Regions from separate parts of the Streptomyces sp. NPDC088766 genome, predicted to be linked through region 2. Evidence: riboswitches for the same ligand, from Rfam matches in the RefSeq annotation. Region 2 holds a riboswitch; the other holds the start of a gene.

Region 1 (14,640 bases), on a different contig from region 2:
GACGACCCGGTTGCGCGGCCGTAGCTCCTTGAGCTTCCTGATGAAACGGTCCTTCTCGGCGTTGCTCGCGTGGGTGCCCGCTCCCGTCGTCTCCCAGTCGACGGCGAGGATGTCGCCGGGGCGCTCCGGGGCCTCGGCCAGGAAGTGTTCCGCCTGGGCGCTGAGGTTGCCGGGCCACAGGAAGTGGTAGAAGCCGACGACCAGACCGGCGTCCCGCGCCCGCTTCGTCTGGGCGGCGAGCTTCGAGTTGACGTAGGTGCGGCCCTCCGTCGCCTTGACGAAGACGAAGGAGAGACCTTCCGTCGAGTAGGTGGAGGACTGGTAGGCGCTGACGTCGACACCACGGAGCATGGGCAACTCCCGGAAGTGCAGGAGAACGGAAGGGAGTTGTCTTATGCCCCGACACGCCGAGGCCGGAACCTCCGCTTCCGTCCCCCGGCGCGACGGCGGGGGCTCAGCACTCGATGATGTTCACCGCGAGCCCGCCGCGGGCCGTCTCCTTGTACTTGACCGACATGTCCGCGCCGGTGTCCTTCATCGTCTTGATGACCTTGTCGAGGGACACCTTGTGCGTGCCGTCGCCGCGCATGGCCATGCGGGCCGCCGTGACCGCCTTCACCGCGGCCATGCCGTTGCGCTCGATGCAGGGGATCTGGACCAGGCCGCCCACGGGGTCGCAGGTGAGGCCGAGGTTGTGCTCCATGCCGATCTCCGCGGCGTTCTCGACCTGCTCGGGGGAGCCGCCGAGCACCTCCGCCAGCGCGCCCGCCGCCATGGAACAGGCGGAGCCGACCTCGCCCTGGCAGCCGACCTCGGCGCCGGAGATGGAGGCGTTCTCCTTGAAGAGCATGCCGATCGCACCGGCTGCCAGGAGGAAGCGGACGACGCCCTCCTCGTCGGCACCGGGGACGAAGTTGACGTAGTAGTGCAGGACGGCGGGGATGATGCCGGCCGCGCCGTTCGTGGGGGCGGTGACCACCCTGCCGCCCGCCGCGTTCTCCTCGTTCACCGCCATCGCGTACAGCGTGATCCACTCCATGGAGTGGGCCAACGGGTCGCCTTCCGCCCGGAGCTGACGGGCCGTCATGGCGGCGCGGCGGCGCACCCGCAGACCGCCCGGCAGGATGCCCTCGCGGGACATGCCGCGGGCCACACAGGCCTGCATCACCCGCCAGATCTCCAGCAGGCCCTCGTGGATCTCCTCCTCGGTGCGCCAGGCCCGCTCGTTCTCCAGCATCAGCGAGGAGATCGACAGCCCCGTCTCCCCCGTCAGGCGCAGCAGTTCGTCGCCCGTGCGGAAGGGGTACTTCAGGACCGTGTCGTCCAGCTTGATCCGGTCCGCGCCGACCGCGTCCTCGTCGACGACGAACCCGCCGCCCACCGAGTAGTACGTCTTCGACAGCAGCTCCGCGCCCCCGTCGTCGTACGCCCACAGTGTCATGCCGTTCGCGTGGTACGGGAGGGTCTTGCGGCGGTGCAGGACGAGGTCGTCGTCGAAGGAGAACGCGATCTCGCGCTCACCGAGCAGCCGGATGCGGCCCGAGTCCTTGATCCGCTCCACCCGCGCGTCCGCCGTCTCCACGTCCACCGTGCGCGGCGAGTCGCCCTCCAGGCCGAGCAGGACCGCCTTGGGGGTGCCGTGGCCGTGGCCGGTCGCGCCCAGGGAGCCGTACAGCTCCGCGCGCACGGACGCGACGGAGCCCAGCAGGCCCTCGTTGCGCAGACGCCGCGCGAACATGCGCGCCGCCCGCATCGGGCCGACCGTGTGGGAGCTGGACGGGCCGATGCCGATCGAGAACAGGTCGAAGACCGAGATGGCCACGGGAACTCCTCAATGCGGGGTGGTGCAGAAGGTTTCCGGTGGGGTGTCCCGCCCGCCGACCAGCGTGCGGGACACCCTTTCGAAAACCCGTCGGAAACCGGGAACTACTTGTTCAGACCGGGGTAGAGCGGGTGCTTCTCGGCCAGGGCCACGACCCGGGCCCTCAGGGCCTCCACGTCGTGGGCCGGCTTGAGCGCCTCCGCGATCACGTCCGCGACCTCGGCGAAGTCCTCGGCCGTGAAGCCGCGGGTGGCGAGGGCGGGCGTGCCGATGCGCAGGCCCGAGGTGACCATCGGGGGCCGCGGGTCGTTCGGGACCGCGTTGCGGTTGACCGTGATGCCGACCTCGTGGAGACGGTCCTCGGCCTGCTGCCCGTCCAGCTCGGACTCGCGCAGGTCGACCAGGATCAGGTGCACGTCGGTGCCGCCGGACAGGACGTTGATCCCGGCCTCCCGGGCGTCCGGCGCGGTCAGCCGCTCGGCGAGGATCCGCGCGCCGTCGACCGTACGGCGCTGGCGCTCCTTGAAGTCGTCCGAGGCCGCGACCTTGAAGGACACCGCCTTCGCCGCGATGACGTGCTCCAGGGGGCCGCCCTGGAAGCCCGGGAACACGGACGAGTTCAGCTTCTTCGCGAAGGCCTGCCTGGCGAGGATGATGCCGCCGCGCGGGCCGCCCAGCGTCTTGTGGGTCGTGGAGGTGACCACGTCCGCGTACGGCACCGGGTTCGGGTGCAGGCCCGCCGCGACCAGACCGGCGAAGTGCGCCATGTCCACCCACAGGTACGCCTCGACCTCGTCGGCGATCCGGCGGAACTCGGCGAAGTCGAGCTGCCGCGGGTACGCCGACCAGCCCGCGATGATCACCTTCGGGCGGTGCTCCTTGGCGAGCCGCTCGACCTCGGCCATGTCGACCAGGCCGGCCTCGTCCACGTGGTAGGCGACCACGTCGAACTGCTTGCCGGAGAAGTTCAGCCGCATCCCGTGGGTCAGGTGACCGCCGTGCGCCAGGTCCAGGCCCAGGATGGTGTCGCCGGGCTGGGCCAGCGCGAACAGGGCGGCCTGGTTGGCGGAGGCGCCCGAGTGCGGCTGGACGTTGGCGTACTCGGCGCCGAACAGCTCCTTGACCCGGTCGATCGCGATCTGCTCGGCGACGTCGACGTGCTCGCAGCCGCCGTAGTAGCGGCGGCCGGGGTAGCCCTCGGCGTACTTGTTGGTCAGGACCGAGCCCTGCGCCTCCATGACGGCGAGCGGAGCGAAGTTCTCCGAGGCGATCATCTCGAGCGTGGACTGCTGGCGGCGCAGCTCGCCGTCGACCGCCGCGGCGATCTCCGGGTCGAGCTCGTGCAGGGGCGTGTTCAGGACAGACATGCGTCTTTCGACCTCTCAGCCGGCGGTGTAGGCGGTGTACTCGTCGGCGGAGAGCAGCTCGGCCGGCTCGTCCGTGACGCGTACCTTGAACAGCCAGCCGCCCTCGAAGGGAGCGGAGTTCACCAGCGACGGGTCGTCCACGACGTCCTGGTTGACCTCGGCGATCTCGCCGGTGACCGGCGCGTACAGCTCACTGACCGACTTGGTCGACTCCAGCTCGCCGCAGGACTCGCCCGCGGTCACCGTGGCACCGACCTCGGGGAGCTGGACGAAGACCACGTCGCCGAGCGCGTTGGCCGCGTGCTCCGTGATGCCGACCGTCGAGACGCCGTCCTCGGCGCCCGACAGCCACTCGTGCTCCTTGCTGTAGCGCAGCTGCTGGGGGTTGCTCATGGCCTGAATTCTCCTGTACGCGGGGGAGTGCTGATGAAGGCGGACTGCTGGAAACGCACGTGATCAGCGCGAATGTGCGCAGGGTCACGCGCGGGGCCGGCCGGGGCCCGGTTTGTCGGCCGTGCGCCAGTCTCTACTTCCGGCGCTTGTAGAACGGCAGCGCCACGACCTCGTACGGCTCGTGACTGCCCCGGATGTCCACGCCGACACCCGGCGTGCCCGGTGCCGCGTGCGCGGCGTCGACGTAGGCCATCGCGATCGGCTTGCCCAGTGTGGGGGAGGGGGCGCCGGAGGTGACCTCGCCGATCACCTCGCCGCCCGCGACCACGGCGTACCCGGCGCGCGGGACGCGGCGGCCCTCGGCGACCAGGCCGACGAGGACCCGCGGCGGGTTCGTCCCGGCGCGTTCGGCGGCCGCGGCGAGCGCCTCGCGGCCCACGAAGTCGCCGTCCTTGCCGAACTTCACGACCCGGCCGAGCCCGGCGTCGAAGGGGGTCAGCGCGGTCGACAGCTCATGGCCGTACAGCGGCATGCCCGCCTCCAGGCGCAGGGTGTCCCGGCAGGACAGGCCGCAGGGGATCAGGCCGACGACCTCGCCGGCCTTCGTCAGGGCCTGCCACAGCTCGACGGCGTGCTCCGGCTTCACGAACAGCTCGAAGCCGTCCTCGCCGGTGTAGCCGGTGCGGGCGATGAGCGCGGGGACGCCGGCGACGGTGCCGGGCAGGCCGGCGTAGTACTTCAGGCCGTCGAGGTCGGCGTCCGTCAGGGACTTCAGGATGCCGGGGGAGAGCGGACCCTGGACGGCGAGCAGCGCGTAGGCGTCGCGGTCGTCGCGCACCTCGGCGTCGAAGCCGCCGGCGCGCGCGGTCAGCGCGTCCAGGACGACCTGGGCGTTGGAGGCGTTGGCGACGACCATGAACTCGGTGTCGGCGAGCCGGTACACGATGAGGTCGTCGAGGATGCCGCCGTCGGCGTCGCAGATCATGGTGTAGCGGGCCCGGCCCACGCCCACGGCCGCGATGTCGCCGACCAGCGCGAAGTTCAGCAGGGCGCCCGCCTGCGGGCCGGTGACGGTGATCTCGCCCATGTGCGAGAGGTCGAAGAGACCGGCCCGGGTCCGTACGGCGTTGTGCTCGTCGCGCTCGGAGCCGTAGCGCAGGGGCATGTCCCAGCCGGCGAAGTCGGTCATGGTCGCGCCCAGCGAACGATGCAGGGCATCGAGGGCGGTGTGACGGAGCGGGGTACTGCTCATCGGGCGTTCGTCTCCCAAGGCGATGGGGCCCCTCCCGCGCGACCGGAGCCGAGCGTGGGGGAAGCGAGGTCTTTCCTCCCCATCTGTCATCGGAACCTGAGAGGTTCGCCATGACCGCCCGCGCACGGGTCGATCACGGCTTGCACCTTGGGTGGGGCCACCGGACGGTGACCCGCTTTTCAGATGTGCCTCGCCCGCGCGGTAACGGTGCCTGAGAGATTCAAGGGAGGGACTTGCTCCTTCGGCGCCCCAGCGATGCTGCCGGTGGGGACTCTCCCGCGCGGATTCAAACGGCCGGTATGCAGTTGGCGCGGCCATCATCGCACGCCCCGCCCGATCGTGGCAGGCCGCATCTGTAACCGGCCTGTGGCGTTAAGCGCATGAAAACGCGAGACAGACCGGATTACCTTCTCTTTACGCTCGACGGGGAGAAGACTTGTCTGACCCCAGGGGAGGACGAACACGGTGAACAGGACCACGGCACTCGGGACGGGACCGGCGCTCGCGACCGGCCCGGCGCTCGCACTGCCCGCGCAGCCGCAGACCTCCGCCCGGGAGGCGGGCGGCGCACCGCCCGCCCCGGTCGTCCGCGACCTGCGCGACCGCGCCGGCCGCAGCCCGCACGGCCTGCTGTTCGCGTCCCGCGATCTGGTCGTGGTCACGGGACTGCCCGGCAGCGGCAAGTCGACGCTGATGAAGCGCGCGGTCACGGGCGTCCGCATCGACTCCCAGGACACCCGCGACCGCTGGGACGCCCGCATGCCGCGCGCCCTGCCCTACGCCCTCTACCGCCCCCTCGTCCGCCTCTCCCACTACGCCGGTCTGCGCCGCGCCCTGCGCACCGGTGGGGGCGTCGTCGTCCACGACTGCGGCACGCAGGCCTGGGTGCGCGCCTGGCTGGCCCGCGAGGCCCGCCGCCGCGGCGGCAGCCTGCACCTGGTGCTGCTCGACGTCACCGTGGACACCGCGCTGGAGGGCCAGCGCGAGCGCGGCCGGGGCGTCTCCCGGTACGCCTTCCGCCGCCACCGCCGGGCCGCCTCCCGCCTGCTGCGCGCGGCGGAGCGGGGCCGCCTCCCCGAGGGCTGCGGCTCGACGGTCCTCCTGGACCGCGCCGCGGCCGACACCCTGCGCCGCATCGGCTTCACCGGCTGACCGCGGCAGGAGCGGTACGCAGTCGGCAGTCGGCAGTCGGCAGACGGCAGACGGCAGACGGCAGACGGCAGACGGACCGGCGCAGGGGCGCCGGGCTCGCGGTCGCCGGACCGCCGTGCGGGCTCCGGGCTGGCAGCCGCCGGACCGCCGTGCGCGTTCCGGAGCCTGCGGTCACCGGGCCGCCGCGCAGATCCGGGCCTCGGGCGGCGGACCGCCACACAGGTGCGGCCCCGCGGTCGCCGAGTCGTCACGCAGGCCCGCCCTCCCGGCCGTCGGACCGCCGTACAGATCCGGTTCCCGGTCGCCGGGTCGCCGTGCAGATTCGGTTCCCGGTCGCCGGGCCGTCGCCTGTCCGGTCCTTCCGCCGTCGGGCCGTCGCTGCCTTCCGCCGTCGGGCCGTGGTGCAGGCCCGCCCTCCCGGCCGTCGAACCGCCGTACAGATCCGGTTCCCGGTCGCCGGGTCGCCGCCCGTCCGGGCCTTCCGCCGTCGGGCCGTCGGGCCGGCTCGCCCTCCCGGCCGTCGAACCGCCGCTCAGGCCCCGCCCTCCCGGCCGCCGCATCGCCGCACAGATCCGGACCCGCCCGCCGGGGCGTCCGACGGACGTGGGACGTGGGACGTGGGACGTGGGGACGCGCCTCGTACCCGATAGCCTTTCGAGCCACATCCAGTGGTTCCCAGCAGGCGGTAGGCAGATGGACTTCCCCCCGGCGGACTTCCCCGCGGACTTCCCGGCACAGGCGCACCCCCATCCGCACGGCGGATGGCCCGGCAACGAGCTGGAGGAGGTGCTCTCCGCCTCCCTGGGCGTGCCCGGGGCCGGCGGACGGATCGTGGAGGTGCTCGGCCGCAGCTTCGTGTGGGTGCCGCTGCCCGCCGGGGGCGGCCCGCACAGTGGCCCCCTGGACCTGCCCACCCTGGAGCTGGAGGGCCAGGCGTACGTGCCCGTGTTCAGCTCCGAGGAACAGTTCCGGCAGGTCGTCGGCGCGCACATGTCGTACACCGTCGCCCCGGCCGTCGAGTTCGCCCGCGGACTGCCCCCGCAGGTCGGCATCCTGGTGAACCCGGACGGCACGGTCGGCATCCCGCTGCCCCCGATGGCCGTCGCCGAGCTGTGCCGGGCCGGCCGCACCCCGCTGGACGGTCCCGCCGGTGGCGGCCGGGTCCGTCTCTACGAGCCCGACTGGCAGGACGATCCGGTGGACTTCCTGTCCGCCGCCACCGCCGAGTTCGAGGCGGCCGGCGTCGTCCTGACCGCCCGCCGCTGCCTCGCCGCGATCGAGACGGCCGATCCCGTGATGTTCGTCGGCGTCGAACTCTCCCAGCGGGAGGGCGATCTGCGGGCGCTGCCCCTGGAGGCCCTCGGCAGGGCGCTCGGCCGGGCCCAGGCGCCCTGGCCGGTCAACCTCGTCCTGCTCGACGTGACGGAGGACCCGGTGGCCCGGTGGCTGAAGGAGCACGTGCGGCCCTTCTACTCCCGGATCCACTGAACGCGTCCCGCACGGGGACGTCCGCGCCGGTGGGCGGCGGTGCCCCGGGGTTCCGGCGGGCGCTCCGGCCCGGTCCCGCCGGCGGCGCACAACCCGGCCCCTCGGGGGGACCCGTTGTCGGCGAAGACACCTAAGCTGGTCTCCCGAAAGCGGGGCAACTTATCGAAGGGGCGGTACAGGTGAGCGCCAGCGGCATCGCGGCCGGGCAGGTCGAGCACATGCTGCGCCAGGTGACCCCCGGGCGCTACGACGCCTACGAGGCACTCCTGCGCGCCCTCGCGACCCCGGGCACCGGCCAGGTGTGGATGCTGCTGTGGCAGGGCCAGGCCGGTTCCGCCGACGCCCAGTACGGCACGATGGACGTCGAGGGACACGGCTACGCCCCCTGTGTCACCTCCGCCCAGGAACTGTCCGCGAGCGGCTGGAACCGGTCGTACGAGGTGGTCGACGGGCTGGACGCGGCCCGCACCCTCTACCCCGACCACTACGGTCTCTGGCTGAACCCGCACGCCCCCGGCGGCGGCGTCGGCATCCCCTGGCCCGACCTGCGGCGGATCGCCACCGGCCTGGACCGCCAGCCGGCCGGGCCGCTGCGGCTGTCCGAGCCGGCCATCGAGATCCCGCAGTTCTACGCCCTGCTCGCGCAGAACGCCCACCGCACCCCGGCCCTGCGTTCCCTGCGCCGTGCCTGGGTCCAGCCGGCCCTCGGCGCGCCCTACCTCGCCCTCGGGCTCGACGTGTACGACACCTCCCCGCAGGCCGTGGACGCGGTGCGGGCGATGATGCAGCAGTCCGTCGGCGCGGTGCCGGACGGGCTGCCGGTGTCGACGGTCACCATGAGCGACGACTACGACCCGGTGGTCCTCTGGATGCGCGCCCACGCCCGCCCCTTCTACGACCGCGAGGCGCACGCCCCCGCGGCGCCGGCCGCGCAGGCCCCCGCGGGTGGTTACGGCTTCCCGCCGGCCGGTCGTCACTGATGCGCCCCGTCGTCCGTCCCCACGTGTCGGCTCAGTGGATCTCCGCGCGTAGATCGGTGCGGTAAGTCCGTTTATGGGTGGTTCTGGCATAACTCGTGGGTGTCCGCCCCCCGTTACCCACCGTCCGGATAACGGAATCCTCCTGAGAGCATCACGTTTACGCATCCTTTCCCCTTCAAGTCTGGCTACAGATCGCCAAAGCGTTGAAGACTCCCGCATCAGGGGTGCTTTCGCCCCTGTGTACGACGGACTGATCACGCCGCTACAGCGGCAAGTGTGGGCCGGCTACCGCCGGTTGAGAGGGGTCCCTGCCAGATGACGGCACCATTGCACGAGCCGACCGCGGAAGCGGCCCCGAGCCCGGCCGAGGAAGCGGCGGTGGCCACCGCCGACGCGAAGGCCGTACAGGGCCGTTCCCTGGGTCGGATCGCCTGGGAGCGCCTGAAGCGGGACAAGCTCGCCCTGACCGGCGGCATCGTGGTGCTCCTCCTCGTCGTGGTCGCACTGCTGGCCCCGGTGATCACCTCGATCCTGGGCCAGGACCCGAACGAGTACCACGAGAACCTCATCGACCCGCTGTTCGGCACCCCCACGGGCTCCCTCGGCGGCATCAGCGGCGACCACCTGCTGGGCGTCGAGCCGGTCAACGGCCGCGACATCTTCGCCCGCATCCTCTACGGCGCCCGGATCTCCCTGCTGGTCGGCTTCCTGTCGGCCGTCGTCGCCGTGATCCTCGGCACCGTCCTGGGCATCCTCGCCGGCTTCTTCGGCGGCTGGGTCGACTCGGTCGTCAGCCGGGTCATGGACGGTCTGCTCGCCTTCCCCCAGCTGCTGTTCATCATCGCGCTGGTCTCCGTCATGCCGAGCAACCTGCTGGGCCTCACCGGCTCCAACGTGCGCGTCTTCGTGATGATCCTGGTCATCGGCTTCTTCGGCTGGCCCTACATCGGACGTGTGGTGCGCGGTCAGACCCTCTCCCTGCGAGAGCGCGAGTACGTGGAGGCCGCCCGCTCGCTGGGCGCCGGGCGGCTGTACATCCTGTTCAAGGAGCTGCTGCCCAACCTCGTGGCCCCGATCGTCGTCTACACCACGATGATGATCCCCACCAACATCCTCACCGAGGCGGCACTGAGCTTCCTGGGCGTGGGCGTCAAGCCGCCCACGGCCTCATGGGGGCAGATGCTCTCGAGCGCGATCGACTACTACGAGTCCGACCCCATGTACATGGTGGTCCCGGGCCTGGCGATCTTCATCACCGTTCTCGCCTTCAACCTCTTCGGCGACGGCGTCCGGGACGCGCTGGACCCGAAGGCCTCTCGCTGAGCCGCCGTACCCCAACTGTCCCGTGGCACCTACACGGGGTCTCTCATCTATCCGGAGGATCCGAGATCGTGACTACCCAACGCACCTCAGGGCGGCGGAAGCAGGCACTTGCCGCTGCTGCCGCGGTCGCCGCGCTGCTGACCACGGCGGCGTGCGGCGGCGGTTCGGACGACGGCGACAACGGTTCGAAGACCGGTGCCGCCGGCTTCGACGCCGCGAACAACAAGGTCGCCCAGGCGTCCGCCGCCAAGAAGGGCGGCACGCTGAAGTTCGGTGCCGCGCAGGACGCCGACTCGTGGGACACCACGCGTGGCTACTACGGCATGATGTGGAACTTCGCGCGCTACTACAGCCGCCAGCTCGTCACGAACAAGGCCGAGCCGGGTGCCGCGGGCGCCGAGATCACTCCGGACCTCGCCACGGAGACCGCCAAGGTCACGGACGACGGCAAGACCTACACGTACACCCTGCGTGACGGCGTCACGTGGGAGGACGGCAAGCCGATCACGTCCAAGGACGTGAAGTACGGCATCGAGCGCGTGTGGGCGCAGGACGTCCTGTCCGGCGGTCCGACGTACCTGAAGGACGTGCTCGACCCCAAGGGCGAGTACAAGGGTCCCTACAAGGACACCTCCGCCGACAAGCTCGGTCTGAAGGCCATCGAGACGCCGGACGACAAGACCATCGTCTTCAAGCTCCCCGTGGCCAACTCGGACTTCGAGGAGATGCTGGCCCTGGTCTCGGCCTCGCCGGTCCGCCAGGACAAGGACACCAAGGCCAAGTACGGCCTGAAGCCGTTCTCCTCGGGCCCGTACAAGTTCGCGTCCTACAGCCCGGGCAAGGACCTCAAGCTGGTCCGCAACACCAACTGGAAGCAGGCCTCGGACCCGGTCCGCAAGGCCTACCCGGACGAGATCACCATCAAGTTCTTCTCGGACGCCAACCAGCTCGACCAGCGTCTGCTGAGCGGTGACCTGGACCTCGACCTGAACCAGACCGGCATGTCGCCGCAGGGCCGCACCACCGCCCTGAAGCAGCACAAGGCCAACCTGGACAACCCGGTCTCCGGCTACGTCCGTTACGCGGTCTTCCCGCAGAGCGTGAAGCCGTTCGACAACATCGAGTGCCGCAAGGCCGTCATCCTCGGTGCCGACCACGTGTCGCTCCAGACCGCGCGCGGTGGCCCGATCGCCGGTGGCGACATCGGCACCAACATGCTGCCGCCGTCCGTCCCGGGCGCCGAGGGCCAGAAGTACGACCCGTACAAGCTCGCCGGTGACAACAAGAACGGCAACGTCGCCGAGGCCAAGGCGGCCCTGAAGGCCTGCGGTCAGCCGAACGGCTTCAAGACCACCATCGCGGTCCGCAACAACAAGCCGGTCGAGGTGGCCACGGCCCAGTCCCTCCAGGCCTCGCTGAAGAAGATCGGCATCACCGCCGAGATCGACCAGTACGACGGCTCGCAGACCGCCGGCATCATCGGCAGCCCCTCGAACGTGAAGAAGAAGGGCTACGGCATCATCATCATGGGCTGGGGTCCGGACTTCCCGTCCGTCCAGGGCTTCGGTCTGCCGCTGTGGAACAGCAAGTACATCGCGGAGAGCGGTAACAACAACTACGCGCTCATCAACGACAAGACCATCGACGGTCTGTTCGCCCAGTACGTCACCACCCTGGACGACGCCGGCAAGACCAAGATCGCCACGGAGATCAACCACAAGGTGATGGAGGGCGCGTACTACCTGCCCTTCGTCTTCGAGAAGTTCATCAACTGGCGCTCGGACAACCTGGCGAACGTCTACACCACCGACGGTTACAGCGGTCAGTACGACTTCGTGAACCTCGGTCTGAAGAACCCGAAGAAGTAGTCCCGGCACACCCGCCGAACGGCACGAAAGGCAGGTGAAGGCCGGCGCAGCGTGAGCGCGGGCCACCGGAAGACCTCCGGTGGCCCGCGGTCCGCGGCGGGCCGAGAGCTGTGCTCGCTTACCTCATCAGGCGGTTGTTCGCCGCCGCAGTGATGCTTGTGGTCATCGTCATGGTGGTCTTCGGCATCTTCTTCCTCATCCCCAAGTGGGCCGGCGTCGACATCGCCTTGAGCTTCGTGGGCAAGCAGGCCGACCCGGCCGCGGTCGAGGGTGTGCGCGAGAAGCTGGGTCTGGGCGACCCGATCTACGCCCAGGTCTGGGAGTTCTTCAAGGGGATCTTCGCCGGACGCACGTACACCGGCGGCGGCGACTCCATCAACTGCGCGGCGCCGTGCTTCGGCTACTCCTTCCGCAGTGAGCAGGCCGTCTGGCCGGTGCTGACCGACCGCTTCCCGGTGACGCTGGCCCTCGCGCTCGGCGCCGCCGTGCTGTGGCTGCTCCTCGGCGTCTCGGCGGGTGTGCTCTCCGCGCTCAAGCGGGGCAGCCTGTGGGACCGCGGCGCGATGGTGATCGCGCTGTCGGGCGTCTCCCTCCCCATCTACTTCACCGGCATGGTCGCGCTGTCGATCTTCGTGTACGGACTGGACCTGTTCGACGGCCAGTTCGTCCCGCTGGAGGACAGCCTCTCCGGCTGGTTCGGCGGAATGATCCTGCCCTGGGTCACCCTGGCGTTCCTGTACGCGGCGATGTACGCGCGCATCACCAGGGCCACCATGCTGGAGATCCTCGGCGAGGACTACATCCGCACCGCCCGCGCCAAGGGCCTCAAGGAGCGGGTCGTCATCGGCAAGCACGCCATGCGCTCCACGATGACGCCGCTGCTGACCATGCTGGGCATGGACCTGGGCGCCCTCATCGGCGGCGCCATCCTGACCGAGACGGCGTTCAACCTGCCCGGCCTCGGCCAGGCGGTCCTCAACGCCATCAAGAACCAGGACCTGCCCGTCATCCTGGGTGTCACCCTGATCACTTCCCTCGCGGTGCTCGTCGCCAACCTCGTGGTGGACATCCTGTACGCCGTGATCGACCCCCGAGTGAGGCTCACATGACCGACCTCAGCAAGAGCGGAGCGGCCGTGGGCGAACCCACCGCCGCCTCGCCCGCGCCGAGCGCCTTCCTCGAAGTGCGCGACCTGAAGGTGCACTTCCCCACCGACGACGGTCTGGTCAAGTCCGTCGACGGGCTCAGCTTCCAGCTGGAGAAGGGCAAGACCCTCGGCATCGTGGGCGAGTCGGGCTCCGGCAAGTCGGTGACCTCGCTGGGCATCATGGGCCTGCACACCGCCGGCCAGTACGGCAAGCGCAAGGCCCAGATCTCCGGCGAGATCTGGCTGGACGGCACCGAGCTGCTCTCCGCCGACCCCGACCACGTGCGCAAGCTGCGCGGCCGCCACATGGCGATGATCTTCCAGGACCCGCTGTCGGCGCTGCACCCGTACTACACGATCGGTCAGCAGATCGTGGAGGCGTACCGCATCCACCACGACGTCGACAAGAAGACCGCCAAGCGCCGCGCGGTCGAGATGCTCGACCGGGTCGGCATCCCGCAGCCGGACAAGCGGGTGGACAACTACCCGCACGAGTTCTCCGGCGGTATGCGCCAGCGCGCGATGATCGCGATGTCTCTGGTGAACAACCCCGAGCTGCTCATCGCGGACGAGCCGACGACCGCCCTGGACGTGACCGTCCAGGCGCAGATCCTCGACCTGATCCGCGATCTCCAGAAGGAGTTCGGCTCCGCGGTCATCGTCATCACCCACGACCTGGGTGTCGTCGCCGAACTGGCCGACGACCTCCTGGTGATGTACGGCGGCCGGTGCGTCGAGCGCGGCCCGGCCGAGAAGGTGTTCTACGAGCCCCGCCACCCCTACACCTGGGGCCTGCTCGGCTCGATGCCGCGACTCGACCGCGACCAGCAGGAGCGCCTGATCCCGGTCAAGGGCTCCCCGCCCTCCCTGATCAACGTCCCGTCCGGCTGCGCCTTCAACCCGCGCTGCCCGTACGCGGACCTCCCGAAGGACAACGTCACCCGCACGGTCCGCCCGGAGCTGGCCGAGGTCGGCAGCCGGCACTGGGCCGCCTGCCACCTGGGCAAGGAGCAGCGGGAGCGTATCTGGACCGAAGAGATTGCGCCGAAGCTGTGAGTGACGAGAAAGCGGTGAGCATCCCCGCGCAGACCGACGGTGAGCCGAGCGGCGGCGCCGCCACCCTCACCAAGGACGCCGCCCCCGGCGAGGTCCTGCTGAAGGTGACCGGGCTGCAGAAGCACTTCCCGATCAAGAAGGGCCTGCTCCAGCGGCAGGTCGGCGCCGTGCACGCGGTGGACGGCCTGGACTTCGAGGTCCGCTCCGGCGAGACCCTCGGCGTGGTGGGCGAGTCCGGCTGCGGCAAGTCGACGATGGGCCGGCTGATCACCCGGCTCCTCGAACCGACCGGCGGCACCATCGAGTTCGAGGGCAAGGACATCACGCACCTCGGTGTCGGCGGCATGCGTCCGCTGCGCCGCGACGTGCAGATGATCTTCCAGGACCCGTACTCGTCGCTGAACCCGCGGCACACCATCGGCACGATCATCGGCGCTCCCTTCAAGCTCCAGGGCGTCACGCCCGAGGGCGGCATCAAGAAGGAAGTGCAGCGGCTGCTGTCGGTCGTGGGTCTCAACCCCGAGCACTACAACCGCTACCCGCACGAGTTCTCCGGCGGTCAGCGCCAGCGCATCGGCATCGCCCGCGCGCTCGCGCTGAACCCGAAGCTGGTCGTGGCGGACGAGCCGGTCTCGGCGCTCGACGTGTCGATCCAGGCCCAGGTGGTGAACCTGCTCGACGACCTCCAGCAGGAGCTGGGCCTGACGTACGTGATCATCGCGCACGACCTCTCGGTCGTCCGGCACGTCTCGGACCGGATCGCGGTGATGTACCTCGGCAAGATCGTCGAGC
Region 2 (14,640 bases):
CGCGGGTGACTTGGAACCGGCTATGAGGGCGGCGACGCTGTCGTTGATCTCCTGGCCGAGGGCCGGCGCATAGGCCTGGTCGAGGTAGAGCTGGAAGCCGGTGGCCGCCTTCAACTGCGTCTGTACGGCTTTGAGGTTGGGGTCGGTCAGCGCGCTCTCGGCGGCCGGCACCACGGGCAGCACGCCGGTCTTCTTGACCAGCTCGGTGTCGGTGGCGGCGGAGGCGAAGAACTTCAGGAAGTCGACGGCGGCCTGCGGGGCGCCGGCACGCAGGGCGTGTCCGCCACCGCCTCCGAACACCTCGGTGAGCTTGCCCTGCCCGCCCTCGACCTCGGGGAACGGGAAGAACCCGAGGTCGGCGCCGAGCCCCTTGCCGGCGTCGGCCTCCACCACCGGGGCCCACTGGCCCATGAGTTCCATCGCGGCCTTGCCGTTCCCGACGGTGGCGGCCTGTCCGGTGGGGCTGGAGTAGGCGGCGCCGAGGAAGCCCTTCTGGAACGGCTGGAGGTCGACCAGATCCTGGAGGTGCTGTCCCGCCTGGACGAAGCCGTCCCCGGTGAAGTCCTTGTCGTCGTCGGCCTTCCGCAGGGCGTCGACCCCGGCGGTGCGCATCGCGAGGTAGGCCCAGTAGTACATGCCGGGCCACTTCTCCTTGCCGGCCAGGGCGAGCGGGGTGATGCCGGCGGACTTCAACTTCCTGACGGCGTCGAGGAATCCGCTCCAGGTGGTGGGCGGCGCGCTGACGCCGGCCTGCTTGAAGAGGGCCTTGTTGTACCAGAAGCCGATCATGCCGATGTCGAACGGTATGCCGTAGACCTTGTCGTCCACCAGGTACGGCTCCTTGGCGACCGGCAGCATGCCGTCGGCCCAGCCCTTGGTGCGATCGGTGAGGTCCTCGACGAGTCCGGCGTCGACCTGCTGCTTCAGGACGCCGCCGCCCCAGGTGTGGAAGATGTCCGGCAGCTTCCCGGAGGCGATCAGAGCGGTCATCTTCGACTTGTAGGCGTCGTTCTCCAGTTGGACGATCTTGACCTTGACCTTGGGGTTCTGGGCCTCGAACTGCTTGGCCAGGGCGGCCCAGACGTCCTTGGTCGGCTGCGTGGTGGAGATGTTCCACCACTCGATGGTGGTCGTCCCCGACGATCCTCCGTCCGAGTCGCCGCCACAGGCGCTCAGTGCCGTCATGCCAAGACCGGCCGCGGCGGAGGCCGCCAGGAAGCCTCGTCGGGAGAGTCCCGGGTCGCCCATCATGCGCTCCTTGGGGTACGGAACGGCCGGACACGGCCGTTCGCGAGATCGAAAGTTTCGGCGTTAATCCAGAAAGCTTCGCTGCTGCCGCACCCTAGAGACAGCCTTAGACAGGTGGCAACCCCTTGAACACAGAGAAATTTCCGCACGTCCGTCAGACAGGTGACAGATCGAACCCTCCGAAACATTCGACCCTTTTGACGAACATTACGGAGGGGACTGTAGAAGGCTGTCCGGGCAACGACAAGACCGCGCGTCAGCTCCCCGGACTGCGAGGGACAACCGCCTCACCTGCGGTCGATCAAGCTCCTGAGCGCGACGTCGAGTTCGAGGACGTCGACGCGCGGCTCGCCCAGGAATCCGAGGGTGCGGCCCTCGGCGCGCTCCTCCACCAGCTTCTCGACACGGGCGGCGGGCAGGCCGTCGCGCTCGGCGACCCGGTGGACCTGGAGTTCGGCGTACGCCGGGGAGATGTCGGGGTCGAGGCCCGAGCCCCTGATGCCCACGCGGCGCAGTTCGGCGAACCGCTCGCGCATGCCCTCCTTGACCACGTCCTTGAGATGGCCGACGCCGACCACCCGCGCGCCGCGGTCGTCGTCGGCCGCCACCAGCAGCGGCGTACCGCCCGCCTCGGCGATCCGGTCGGCCGGTTCCCCGGCGTCCGCGGCGACCTCACCGCCCTGCTCGCGCACCCAGGCGATGACGGCGCCGGCCGCACCCTTGCGCACCCGGCGCCCGTCGACGTCCACGCCCGACATCCGGGTGCGGGCGGTGAAGGCGATCCACTCGGCGCCGGCCGGTTCGCCCTCGTGCCGCTCACGCAGGCCGTACCGCTCCTCGGCCAGCACGACGACGGAGCGGCCCCCGGGCGTCTCGTCGGCCAGTGACGACAGCTGGGCGGCGTCGGCGGCCTCGGCCTCCGTGGCGCCCCGCACCGGCACGAACTCCGCGGCCCGGCGGTTGCCGAGAGTGATGGTGCCGGTCTTGTCGAGCAGCAACGCGGAGACGTCGCCGGCGTCCTCGACCGCACGCCCCGACAGGGCGAGGACATTGCGCCGGACCAGCCGGTCCATGCCCGCGACGCCGATCGCGGAGAGCAGCGCGCCCAGCACCACCAGCGTGAGGTGCGCGCCCGCCCGGCGCCGCTCCACCGGATCCCCCGCCGTGCCCGGCCCCCTCGTCCCGACCGGCGGCCGGCCCGGCCGGCCGCCGACTCCCCTTTCGTCGGCCGGCACCGCTCACCCCGCCCGCCCGGCCGCCGCCGGAACCGGCCCGTGACCACTGCGCCCCGCCGGCCCCCCGCACCGCGTCACCCGGCGGCCCGGCCCCGCCCCCGGCCCCGCCTGCCCTTATCGTGACCGGCATGCAGTCCTACACCATCGGCCAGGCCGCGCGCCTGCTCGGCGTGAGCCCCGACACCGCACGCCGCTGGGCGGACGCGGGCCGGGTGCCGACGCACCGCGACGACAGCGGACGACGCCTCGTCCACGGCGAGGATCTCGCCGCTTTCTCGGTCGAACTCGCCAGATCCGGCGGCGAGGAGGCCGGCGCCTCCTACACCTCGGCCCGCAACGCGTTCCCCGGCATCGTCACCGCGATCAAGCTGGGCGACGTCGCCGCCCAGGTCGACATCCAGGCGGGCCCGCACCGCCTCGTCTCCCTCCTGACCCGCGAGGCCGTCGAGGAACTCGGCCTGGAGGTGGGCATGGAGGCCACGGCCCGCGTGAAGTCGACCAACGTCCACATCGACCGCACTTGACACGAGCCCTGCACGCGCCAGCACGTCCCCATACATCGCACATGCGATCCTATGGGCCGACTCGATGCCGCTCATGCGAACCTAGAACTGACTTACACCTCGCAACTGCGGCATTATTATCTCGGTATGGGCCCGTTCGAGGGACCGCGACGACACCGAGGAGCGCACCGTGACGACCCGAACCGCCCGCCGGGCCCGCCGGACACTGCGCCTGACGGGCGCCGGGGCCGCCGCACTGCTGGTGCTGAGCGCCTGCTCCTCTTCGGACGACACCTCCTCGGGGACCGGGTCCGCCACTTCGGATCCGGCGAAGCCGTCCGGCACGGTGACCGTCTTCGCGGCGGCCTCCCTCCAGGAGAGCTTCACGGCACTGGGCGAGGAGTTCGAGAAGGCGTACCCCGGTACGAAGGTCGTCTTCAACTTCGGCGGCAGCGACACCCTGGCCGCGAGCATCACCGGCGGCGCCCCGGCCGACGTGTTCGCCGCCGCCAGCACCAAGACCATGGCGATCGTGACGGACGCCGGGGACAACGCCTCCGCCCCGGTCACCTTCGCCCGCAACCAGCTGGAGATCGCCACCCTGCCGGGCAACCCCGACAAGGTCGCCTCCCTGAAGGACCTCACGAAATCCGGCCTCAAGGTCGTCCTGTGCGACGAGGCCGTCCCGTGCGGCGCCGCCGCCCGCAAGGCCCTCGACGCGAGCGGGCTCGACCTCACCCCGGTCTCCTACGAGCAGGACGTCAAGAGCGCTCTGACGAAGGTGGAGCTGAAGGAGGCCGACGCCGCGGTGGTGTACAGGACCGATGTGCGGGCGGCCGGTGACAAGGTGGAGGGCGTGGACTTCCCCGAGTCGGCCGACGCCGTCAACGACTACCCCATCGTCCCGCTCAAGGACTCCCGGAACGCCGTGACCGCCCAGGCCTTCGTCACCCTCGTGCGCTCCGCGGAGGGCCGGAAGGCACTGACCGGGGCCGGGTTCCTGAAGCCGTGACACCCTTCGCCTCCGACCTGCGCAAGGGCGACCGGCGACCGGACCGGATCCGCACCGGCGTCCCCCTGGCCCTGCTGCTGCCCGCCCTCCTGGGCCTGGCCTTCCTGCTGCTGCCCCTGGCCGCCCTGTTGATCCGGGCGCCCTGGCACAGCCTCCCCGAGCAGCTGACCAGTCCCGAGGTGTGGCAGGCCCTGCGGCTGTCCCTGATCTGCGCCACGTCGGCGACCGCCCTGAGTCTCGTCGTCGGCGTACCGCTGGCCTGGCTGCTGGCCCGCACCGACTTCCCCGGCCGCGGTCTCGTGCGCGCCCTGGTGACGCTCCCACTGGTGCTGCCGCCGGTCGTGGGCGGTGTGGCCCTGCTGCTCGCCCTGGGCCGCAACGGCGTGGTCGGGCAGTGGCTGGACTCCTGGTTCGGCATCACCCTGCCGTTCACCACGACCGGCGTCGTGCTCGCGGAGACGTTCGTGGCGATGCCGTTCCTCGTCATCAGCGTCGAGGGCACGCTGCGCGCCGCCGACCCCCGCTACGAGGAGGCGGCCACCACCCTGGGCGCCTCCCGCTTCACCGCGTTCCGCCGAGTCACGCTGCCCCTGATCGCGCCGGGCATCGCGGCGGGCGCCGTGCTGGCCTGGGCACGCGCGCTGGGCGAGTTCGGCGCGACGATCACCTTCGCGGGCAACTTCCCCGGCCGTACCCAGACCATGCCGCTCGCCGTCTACCTCGCCCTGCAGAACGACCCGGAGGCCGCCATCGCCCTCAGCCTCGTGCTGCTGGCCGTCTCCATCGCCGTACTGGCGGGCCTGCGCGACCGCTGGATGACCGCCTCGTGAACACCCCCGACCACGCGAAGGACACCCCCGACCGCGTCACGGGCACCGCCGAGGGGCTCGACGCCCATCTCGTCGTCGACCGGGGCGCCTTCCGCCTCGACATCGCGCTGAGCGCCGCCCCCGGCGACGTCGTCGCCCTGCTCGGCCCGAACGGCGCCGGCAAGACGACGGCCCTGCGCGCCCTCGCCGGCCTCGTCCCGCTCACCGGCGGCCGTCTCCGCCTGGACGGCAGCGTGCTGGACCGTACCCCGCCGGAATCCCGCCCGATCGGCGTGGTCTTCCAGGACTACCTGCTGTTCCCCCACCTGAGCGCCCTGGACAACGTGGCGTTCGGCCCGCGCTGCCACGGCGCGAGCAAGGCCGAGGCACGCGCCCTGGCGGCGGAGTGGCTGGAGCGGATGGGTCTCGCCGAGCACGCCGGCGCCAAGCCCCGCCGTCTCTCCGGGGGCCAGGCCCAGCGGGTCGCCCTGGCACGCGCTCTCGCCACCCGTCCCCGGCTGCTGCTGCTCGACGAGCCACTCGCCGCCCTGGACGCCCGCACCCGCCTGGAGGTGCGCGCCCGGCTCCGCCGTCATCTGGCCGACTTCGAGGCGGTCGCCGTCCTCGTCACGCACGACCCGCTCGACGCCATGGTCCTCGCGGACCGCCTGGTCGTCGTCGAGGACGGCACGGTCGTCCAGGAAGGCGCCCCCTCCGACATCGCCCGCCACCCGCGCACGGACTACATCGCCCGGCTCGTCGGCCTGAACCTGTACCGCGGCCGGGCCGACGGCCACACGGTGCGCCTCGACACGGGCCCCGCGCTCACCACCACGGAGGTTCTCACCGGGCCGGTCTTCGTCGCGTTCCCGCCCGGCGCGGTCACCCTCCACCGCGACCGCCCCACCGGCTCCAGCGCCCGCAACCTCTGGCGCTGCGAGGTCGCGGGCCTGGAGACCCACGGCGACCAGATCCGCGCCGACCTCACCGGTGAGCTCCCCCTGGCCGCCGACCTCACCACGGTCGCCGCCGCGGAACTCGACCTGCATCCCGGCGCCACCGTGTGGGCCACGGTCAAGGCGGCCCAGACGCACGCCTATCCGGCCTGAACCGCCTCCTGACACGCCCCCTGACACGCCGTCCCGGCCCCCGCCCTGCGCGGACGGGGGCCGGGACGGCGTACGGCTGCCGGATCAGTCCTGGTACGCGTCCAGCGGCGGGCACGAGCAGACCAGGTTGCGGTCGCCGAAGGCCTGGTCGATCCGGCGTACCGGCGGCCAGTACTTGTCGGCGGCGGACACCCCGGCCGGGAAGACGGCCTCCTCGCGCGTGTAGGCGTGGTCCCACTCGCCGCCCAGCGCGGCCGCCGTGTGCGGAGCGCCCCGCAGCGGGTTGTCCTCGGCGGGCCACTCACCGGCCCCGACCTTCTCGATCTCCCCACGGATCGCGATCATCGCCTCGCAGAACCGGTCGAGCTCGGCCAGGTCCTCCGACTCGGTCGGCTCGATCATCAGCGTCCCGGCCACGGGGAACGACATCGTCGGCGCGTGGAAGCCGTAGTCGATGAGCCGCTTGGCCACGTCGTCCACGCTGACACCGGTCGCCTTCGTCAGCGGACGCAGGTCGATGATGCACTCGTGCGCGACCAGCCCGCCGGGACCGGTGTAGAGCACGGGGTAGTGCGGTTCGAGCCGCTTGGCGACGTAGTTGGCGGACAGCACGGCCACCTGCGTGGCCCGCTTCAGCCCCTCCCCGCCCATGAGCCGCACATAGGCCCACGAGATCGGCAGGATCCCCGCGGAACCCCACGGCGCGGCCGAGATCGGCCCCACCCCCGTCGCGGGCCCGGCCTCGGGCTGGAGCGGGTGGTTGGGCAGGTACGGCGCCAGGTGCGACCGTACGGCCACGGGGCCGACGCCCGGACCGCCGCCGCCGTGCGGGATGCAGAACGTCTTGTGCAGGTTCAGGTGCGAGACGTCGCCGCCGAAGTGCCCGGGCTTGGCGAGCCCGACGAGCGCGTTGAGGTTGGCGCCGTCCACGTACACCTGGCCACCGGCCTCGTGCACCTGCGCGCAGATGTCGGCGACGTGCTCCTCGAACACCCCGTGCGTCGACGGATAGGTGATCATCAGGACCGCCAGCTCGTCGCGGTGCTTCTCGATCTTCGCCCGCAGGTCCTCGACGTCGATCTCGCCGTCCTCGGCGGTGTTCACGACGACGACCTTCATCCCGGCCATCACGGCGCTCGCGGCGTTCGTGCCGTGCGCCGACGACGGGATCAGGCACACGGTCCGCTGCTCGTCCCCGTTGGCCCGGTGGTATCCGCGTACGGCGAGCAGTCCGGCGAACTCGCCCTGCGACCCGGCGTTCGGCTGGAGGGACACCTTGTCGTACCCGGTGACCTCGGCGAGCCGCTCCTCCAGCTCATGGATGAGCGTGAGGTAGCCCCGCGCCTGCTCGGCGGGCGCGAAGGGGTGCAACTGCCCGAACTCGGGCCAGGTGACCGGCTCCATCTCGGTGGTCGCGTTCAGCTTCATCGTGCAGGAGCCCAGCGGGATCATGCCCCGGTCCAGCGCGTAGTCGCGGTCGGCCAGCCTGCGCAGGTAGCGCAGCATCGCGGTCTCGGAGCGGTGCTGGTGGAAGACGGGGTGGGCGAGGATCTCGTCGCGGCGCAGCAGCGCGGCGGGGAGGGTGTCCTCCGTGACCGCGTCGAGGGCCTCGATGTCGCCCTCGACCCCGAAGGCCCGCCAGACGGCGCTGATCTGCGCCCGCCCGGTGGTCTCGTCACAGGAGATCGCCACGTGGTCGGCGTCGACGAGGTGCAGGTTGACGCCGTTGTCCCGCGCGGCGGCGACGGCTTCGGCAGCCTTCGCGGGGACCCGCACGGTCAGCGTGTCGAAGTAGGAACCGTGCACGACCTCGACGCCGCCCGCGGTGAGCCCGGCGGCCAGGACCGAGGCGTAGCGGTGGGTGCGCCACGCGATCGCCCGGAGGCCCTCGGGACCGTGGTAGACGGCGTACATGCCGGCCATGACGGCGAGCAGCACCTGCGCCGTACAGATGTTGCTGGTCGCCTTCTCCCGGCGGATGTGCTGCTCACGGGTCTGCAACGCCAGCCGGTACGCCCGGTTGCCGTCCACGTCGACGGACACGCCCACGAGCCGCCCGGGCAGGCTGCGCGCGAACTTCTCGTGGACGGCCATGTAACCGGCGTGCGGTCCGCCGAAGCCCATCGGCACCCCGAACCGCTGCGTCGTGCCGACGGCGATGTCCGCGCCCAGCTCACCGGGCGAGGTCAGCAGCGTCAGCGCGAGCAGATCGGCGGCGACGGTGACGAGCGCCCCCAGCTCGTGCGCCTGGTCGATGACCGGCCTGAGGTCGCGTACGGCGCCGGAGGCCCCCGGGTACTGGATCAGCACACCGTTGATCTCGCGCGCGGCGATGTCGGCCGGAATGCCCTCACTGAGGTCGGCGACGACGACCTCGACACCGGTCGGCTCGGCACGCGTCTCGATCACGGCGATGGTCTGCGGCAGCGCGTCCGCGTCGATCAGGAAGAGGCCCTTCTTGTTCTTCCCCATGCGCCGGGACAGCGCCATCGCCTCGGCCGCGGCCGTGCCCTCGTCGAGCAGCGAGGCGCCGGACGTCGACAGTCCGGTCAGATCGGCGACCATGGTCTGGAAGTTCAGCAGCGCCTCGAGCCGGCCCTGCGAGATCTCCGGCTGGTACGGCGTGTAGGCCGTGTACCAGGCCGGGTTCTCCATGACGTTGCGCAGGATGACCGGCGGGGTGAAGGTGCCGTAGTAGCCGAGCCCGATCATGGAGTCCATGACCTGGTTGCGGTCGGCCAGCGACCGCAGCTCGGCCAGCACCTCGGCCTCGGTGCGCGCACCCGGCAGGTCCAGCGTGTCGGCGTTCTTGATCACGTCGGGGACCGCGGCGGCGGTCAGCTCGTCCAGGGAGCCGTAACCGACCTGCGCGAGCATCTTGGCCCGCGCCTCCTGGTCGGGCCCGATGTGGCGCTGCTCGAAGGGGATTCCCTGTTCGAGGTCGGAGAGCGGAATGCGATGGGCGGTCATTGCGGAGGCCTCCTGGTCAGACACGACCTTCGAGGGGCACCACTGGCGGGTACCCGGACGGCCTCCCCCTCTGTCATCTCAACCTGAGAGCTTCACCGGCCGCCCGAGGGCACCCGGCTTTCACCGTCGGTGAGAGCGGAAGCCGTCGACGCCGTCGGCACCCGCCCTGCTTTCCAGAGTGACCTCGTCCGTGCGGTACGTGAGCCTGAGAGATTCCGGGGAGGATTTGCTCCTTCGGCGCCTCCGGTGGTCTCCGGAGGACTCTCCCGCACGGGGTCAGCGGCCATTGCCAGACTACCAGCGAGGTCAACGAGGCCTCTCTTCGAGTGGCCGCGACTCCCGATGTGCTCTTTTGTAGTGCTGAGGGATGAGTTTGCGACCAAGTGGAGGGGCCCGTGCAGACCGACATCGACCCGCGCAACCTGATCGGCCGCAAGGCGTTCGACCGGAACGGCACCAAGATCGGCACCATCGACGAGATCTATCTCGACGACGCGACCGGCGTGCCGGAGTGGGCGGCCATACGCACCGGCCTGTTCAGCAGGGACGCCTTCGTCCCCCTGGAGCCCAGCGAACTGGTCGAGGGCACCCTGCACGTCCCCTTCGACCGCGCCCTGATCAAGGACGCCCCCGACTTCGGCGTGGGCCGTCACCTCTCCCCCGACCAGGAACTCCAGCTCTATCACCACTACGGCCTCGACGTGGCCGCCCCTCCGCCCCTCCCGGACCGTGACTTCGGCAGGCTGGCGGGCTCGGAGGAGACCTGAGCGGACCCGCCGCACGCCCGGACCAGCGCCCCCAGGAGCCCCTGCGGATCGTGGAGCGGCCGCGCCCCGTCGGTGACGACGCGTCGCGTGCCCGCGTCGACGGGATCGGTACGCGCCCAGTCGGCGGGGCCGATGCCGACCTCGACCTCCAGACCGGAGGCGGTGACGTACCGCCATTCGGTGACGGGCCCCCAGGCCCGGTTGCGGATCAGCTCTCCCAGGGCCAGGTCGCGCCCCCAGGCGTCCTCGGCAACGTACCGGCCCGGCTCGGCGGTCAGCACCACGAGATCGACATCCGAGTCCGCTCGCCCGGCGCCCCGCGCCCAGGACCCGACGAGCAGCACCCCGACGACGTCCTCGCGCCCCGCGGCCCGTCCGGTGACCCGCCGGACCACCGAACGCACCTCGTCACGCCGCTCCGCCGAGACCGCGGCAGGGCCCGTCCGTCCCTTCTCGTCCGCCACCGCCCACCGCCTCGCTCGATCCCGTCACCGGCCGTCCCCCGACCGCGGCCCCACCGCCGGCACCCGGCCGGCCGTGTCCACGGCTGATGTCCCGTCCGGTCTTCGACGCACCAGCGGCAGCGGCTCCGCCGGTTCCAGATCGGGGTCGTCGATCCGGAACGTCCGCACCCGGCCGACCTCCGACTCGGGTGTCTCGAACCGCACGGTCACCCGCCCCAGCCCGCTGCCCTGCACCCATCCGTGGCCGAGCCCGGCGTGCCGCACGTCGAGCCCCGGCCGCCACCGGTGCTCCGCGGGCACCGCCTCGGCCACGGCGGGCTCCTCCGGCGCCTCGTCCTCGGCCCCCTCGGCCCGCACGTCCGCCGCCCGCACCTCGGCCGCCTGCGCGAACAGGTCCTCCTGCGTGAAGTCGGCCAGCCCGCTGACTCCCACCCCGAGCAGCCGCACACCGCCCGTCGTGTCCACCGCGTCCAGCAGCCGCGCCGCCGCCTCCCGCACGACCGCCGGATCGTCCGTGGGCCCCCGCAGGGTCTCCGACCGGGTGAGCGTGGAGAAGTCGTACCGCCGCACCTTCAGGACGATGGTCCGCCCCGACAGACCGGCCTCCCGCAGCCGCCGCACACACCGGTCGGCGAGCCGCTGCACTTCCAGCTCCACCCGCATCCGGTCATGGATGTCCACGTCGTAGGTGTCCTCCACCGACACGGACTTGGTCTCCCGCTCGGCCACCACGGGCCGGTCGTCCCGGGCCAGCGCCATGGCGTACAGCGCGCGCCCGTGTGCCTTGCCCAGCAGCCTTACCAGCTCGTCCTCCCCCGCCTCGACCATCTCCCCGACCGTGGCGATCCCGGCCCGCCGCAGATGGTCGCCGGTCGCCGGACCGACCCCCGGCAGCGTCCGCACCGACATCGGCGCGAGCAGGGACCGCTCGGTGCCCGGCTCGATCAGCACCAGGCCGTCCGGCTTGGCCTGCTCGGAGGCGATCTTGGCGAGCATCTTCGAGGCCGCCAGCCCCACCGAACCGGTGAGCCCGGTGACCGCCCGGATGTCGGCGCGCAGCCGCACCCCGGCCAGCCGCGCCGACTCGCTGTCCCAGGCCGCTCCACCGGCCTCCAGATCCACGAACGCCTCGTCCAGACTGAGCGGCTCCACCAACGGCGACAGGGCGCGCAGCAGCGCCATGACCTGGTCGCTGATCTGGCGGTAGAACGCGCCCCGCGGCACCAGGTAGGCGGCGTTCGGAGCGAGCCGGCGGGCCTGCGCCATCGGCATCGCCGAGTGCACCCCGAAGACCCGCGCCTCGTACGAGGCGGTCGCCACCACCCCTCGCGGCCCGAGGCCCCCCACGACCACCGCCTTCCCGCGCAGACTCGGCTTGGACGCCTGCTCCGCCTGGGCGAAGAAGGCATCCATGTCGAGATGCAGGATGGTGGGCGCGTTTCTCACATCTCCGATGCTGCACCACGCCACTGACAATGAGGCCGTGCAGCCGCCCGCGAAGGCGCCGGGGCCGTCAGACCGCCCGGTTGCGCCGGCGGGCCAGCTCGTCCGCCGGGTTGGGCCCGACGAGTGTCTCACCGGTGTCGACGCGCTCCCCGTGCAGCTGGGACAGCGCGCTCTCGACATCCCGCCACACCACGCCGACGGCGATCCCGAAGATGCCCTGACCGCCTTGGAGCAGTGCGTGGACCTCGTCCGGAGAGGTGCACTCGTAGACCGTGGCGCCGTCACTCATCAGCGTCATCCGCTCGAGGTCGCTGAAACCGCGCTCACGCAGGTGCTGGACGGCGGTGCGGATGTTCTGGAGTGAGACCCCGGTGTCGAGGAAACGCTTGACGATCTTCAGGACCACCACGTCCCGGAAGCTGTACAGGCGCTGCGTACCGGACCCGTGGGCGGGCCGTACGCTCGGCTCGACCAGCCCCGTGCGCGCCCAGTAGTCCAGTTGCCGATAGGTGATGCCGGCGGCCGCACAGGCCGTCGGGCCGCGGTAGCCGATCTCCTCGGACGCCATAGACGTCGCCCCTCCGCTGCTCGGCACGGCCGCCGGTCGCTGCGGAGCGTGATCGGCCGCGCCTCCGTGATGGGGGTACCCCCCGCTCGCGCGGAGCCGAGAGCTTGAGGGAGGGTACGGACCGCTCCCCCCGACACCGAGTCCGGGGGCACCCCCCACCGTACCGTCGCCGCTGCTTCTCACGCCGACCTCCGTCCTTGACCTGCCTTCTCGACGGTAGGCAGTCACCAGGGGTGCGTCAACGATCGCCACACTCGGCACGCCGAGTGATAATCACCCTAGGAGTGGTTTCCCCCGCTCCACCGCGGGGAAAGGCTAGCCGAATGCGCTGAGCGGAAGCCGCAGGACGCTCTCATGGTCCGGCGGCAATTGCCGCGGCCGAGCCGCCGCGCCCACCGGACCACCCGCGCCTGCCGACGGCTACTGATTGCTGCTGCCGAAGTCCTCGGGCGAGATCTGGTCGAGGAACTCGCGGAACTTCTCCACCTCGTCCTCCTGCTCGTCCGGGATGGCGATCCCCGCGTCGTCGAGCACCGTGTCGCTGCCGTAGATCGGCGTCCCGGTGCGCAGGGCCAGCGCTATGGCGTCGGACGGCCGCGCGCTCACCTCCACCCCGCTGGCGAAGACCAGCTCGGCGTAGAAGACGCCTTCACGCAGGTCCGTGATGCGCACTTCGCTGAGCTCCTGGCCCACGGCCTCCAGCACGTCCTTGAACAGGTCGTGGGTCAGCGGCCGCGCCGGAGCCATGCCCTGCTGGGCGAAGGCGATCGCCGTCGCCTCCCCCGGCCCGATCCAGATGGGGAGGTAACGGTCGCCTCCCACTTCACGCAGCAGGACGATCGGTTGGTTGGAGGGCATCTCGACCCGGACACCTACGACATCGAGCTCGTTCACACAGCAACCCTAGGCCGTGCTCGGGACGTTTGGGTAGTCGGGCCGGGAACGGGTGACCGATCCGGGCGGCCCGGACCGTCCGCCTCAGGGCAGGCGCACCCCGAGCGCGGTCTGCACCAACGCCGCGTGCAGCCTGACCGTGAGCCCCGCCAGCTCCTTCGTGCGAGCCTCGGCATGCGCCCTCGTCTGCGGATTGCGGTGGCGCCGGAGCGGTGCGACCACCTGGTCCACGAGCCCCGCCTCACGGTCGGCCGCGGCCTTCATCACCCGCAGGTGCCGGGGCTCGATCCCGAACCGCCCCAGCTCGGAGACGAGGGCGGCCACCGTGACGACCTCGGCGTCGTAGACCCCGTCCTCCAAGGGCGCGACGAGCCCGTAGGCCTCCCACTCCTGGAGTTCGCGCTCGTCGATCCCGGCGGCCGCCAGCAGCTCGGACCGCCCGATGCGGGCGGCGGTGGACGCGTCGGGCCGCTCCGGTACCGCCTCCCCGTCCCGCTGCCGGCCCACGGTCGGCAGCGGTGCCGCCTCACCGCGCTCCATGGCGTCCAGATGCTCCCGGATCACCTTGAGCGGCAGGTAGTGGTCCCGCTGCATCCTGAGGACATGACCGAGGCGCTCGACGTCCTCCCGGCTGAACTTGCGGTACCCCGCCGGGGTCCGCTGCGGCTCGACGAGCCCCTCCGACTCCAGGAAGCGGATCTTGGAGATGGTGACTTCGGGGAACTCGTCGCGCAGCACGTTCAGCACTGTGCCGATGCTCATCGCACCACCGTCGACCGCGGCGGCGCCGGGTTCGGCACCGCCCCTCGGTGTTCGCAGCATGGGCCTTCCCTGGGGGTTCCCCCGGACCGGGTCCGGGGGAGGGTCAGTAGCCTCGCTGGCTCGCGTGGAAGACCAGCCGGTACTTGCCGATCTGCACCTCGTCACCGTTCGACAGCGGGACCTCGTCGATCCGCTCCCGGTTGACGTACGTGCCGTTCAGACTGCCGACGTCGGCCACCGTGAACGAACCGTCCTGGCGGCGCCGGAACTCCACGTGGCGGCGCGAGACCGTCACGTCGTCCAGGAAGATGTCGCTCTGCGGGTGCCGCCCGGCCGTCGTCAGGTCGCCGTCCAGCAGGAAGCGGCTGCCCGAGTTGGGGCCACGCCGCACGACCAGCAGGGCGGAACCCAGCGGCAGCGCGTCGACCGCGGCCTGGGCCTCGGGCGAGAGCGCCGGCAGCTGCGTCTGTCCGGTGGCCTCGGAGTCGTAGGCCTCGAGACCGGAGATGGAAATGGTGGACGTCGTCTCCGACGGGCGCTCGGGCGTCAGCCCCGGCCTCAGCGGCGCGCCGCAGTTGGAGCAGAAGCGGCTGTTCTCCGCGTTGCGGTTACCGCACCTCGTACACACCAGGGCCGACATAGGGGAAAACCCTCCACCCGTACTTGAGGTTGACGGTTGTCCGAAACCTATGCCGCCGGACTGCGCAGGGTCAACCGACGCCCCGCCCTGGCCTCCGGAAATGTCACCACCCGGACCAGCCACCTGGTCCCGGAACAGCGGCCGCTGGCCCTCCGCGTCAGGCTGTGCACGGTGACGGGCGGTCGCGTTGTCACCGCTGCCCTCTCGCGCGCT

What was found. Region 2 has a riboswitch for glycine ahead of gcvP (aminomethyl-transferring glycine dehydrogenase). Riboswitches for the same ligand answer to the same signal wherever they lie in the genome.
Region 1: linked by a shared signal. The riboswitch ahead of gcvT (glycine cleavage system aminomethyltransferase GcvT) and the one ahead of gcvP (aminomethyl-transferring glycine dehydrogenase) in region 2 are both predicted to bind glycine.

Annotation. Positions count from the first base shown of each region.
Region 1 covers NZ_JBIVKQ010000020.1:136,597-151,236, reverse strand. Annotated here, with positions in the region: gene ACIP5W_RS25730 (GH25 family lysozyme) at 1-351, opposite strand, end outside; gene ACIP5W_RS25725 (L-serine ammonia-lyase) at 455-1,822, opposite strand; gene glyA (serine hydroxymethyltransferase) at 1,927-3,189, opposite strand; gene gcvH (glycine cleavage system protein GcvH) at 3,205-3,582, opposite strand; gene gcvT (glycine cleavage system aminomethyltransferase GcvT) at 3,716-4,834, opposite strand; glycine riboswitch at 5,024-5,123, opposite strand; gene ACIP5W_RS25705 (AAA family ATPase) at 5,300-5,986, shown strand; gene ACIP5W_RS25700 (enhanced serine sensitivity protein SseB) at 6,680-7,474, shown strand; gene ACIP5W_RS25695 (enhanced serine sensitivity protein SseB C-terminal domain-containing protein) at 7,654-8,454, shown strand; gene ACIP5W_RS25690 (ABC transporter permease) at 8,770-9,777, shown strand; gene ACIP5W_RS25685 (ABC transporter substrate-binding protein) at 9,846-11,645, shown strand; gene ACIP5W_RS25680 (ABC transporter permease) at 11,756-12,754, shown strand; gene ACIP5W_RS25675 (ABC transporter ATP-binding protein) at 12,751-13,848, shown strand; gene ACIP5W_RS25670 (ABC transporter ATP-binding protein) at 13,863-14,640, shown strand, end outside.
Region 2 covers NZ_JBIVKQ010000033.1:5,911-20,550, reverse strand. Annotated here, with positions in the region: gene ACIP5W_RS32320 (extracellular solute-binding protein) at 1-1,248, opposite strand, end outside; gene ACIP5W_RS32315 (potassium-transporting ATPase subunit C) at 1,536-1,754, opposite strand; partial or broken gene ACIP5W_RS32310 (potassium-transporting ATPase subunit B) at 1,745-2,384, opposite strand; gene ACIP5W_RS32305 (molybdopterin-binding protein) at 2,612-3,007, shown strand; gene modA (molybdate ABC transporter substrate-binding protein) at 3,177-3,998, shown strand; gene ACIP5W_RS32295 (ABC transporter permease) at 3,995-4,828, shown strand; gene ACIP5W_RS32290 (ABC transporter ATP-binding protein) at 4,825-5,916, shown strand; gene gcvP (aminomethyl-transferring glycine dehydrogenase) at 6,001-8,886, opposite strand; glycine riboswitch at 9,070-9,165, opposite strand; gene ACIP5W_RS32280 (PRC-barrel domain-containing protein) at 9,282-9,653, shown strand; gene ACIP5W_RS32275 (nucleotidyltransferase domain-containing protein) at 9,575-10,117, opposite strand; gene ACIP5W_RS32270 (DNA polymerase IV) at 10,142-11,563, opposite strand; gene ACIP5W_RS32265 (MerR family transcriptional regulator) at 11,631-12,314, opposite strand; gene ACIP5W_RS32260 (bifunctional nuclease family protein) at 12,552-13,025, opposite strand; gene ACIP5W_RS32255 (MerR family transcriptional regulator) at 13,110-13,847, opposite strand; gene ACIP5W_RS32250 (FHA domain-containing protein) at 13,891-14,640, opposite strand, start outside.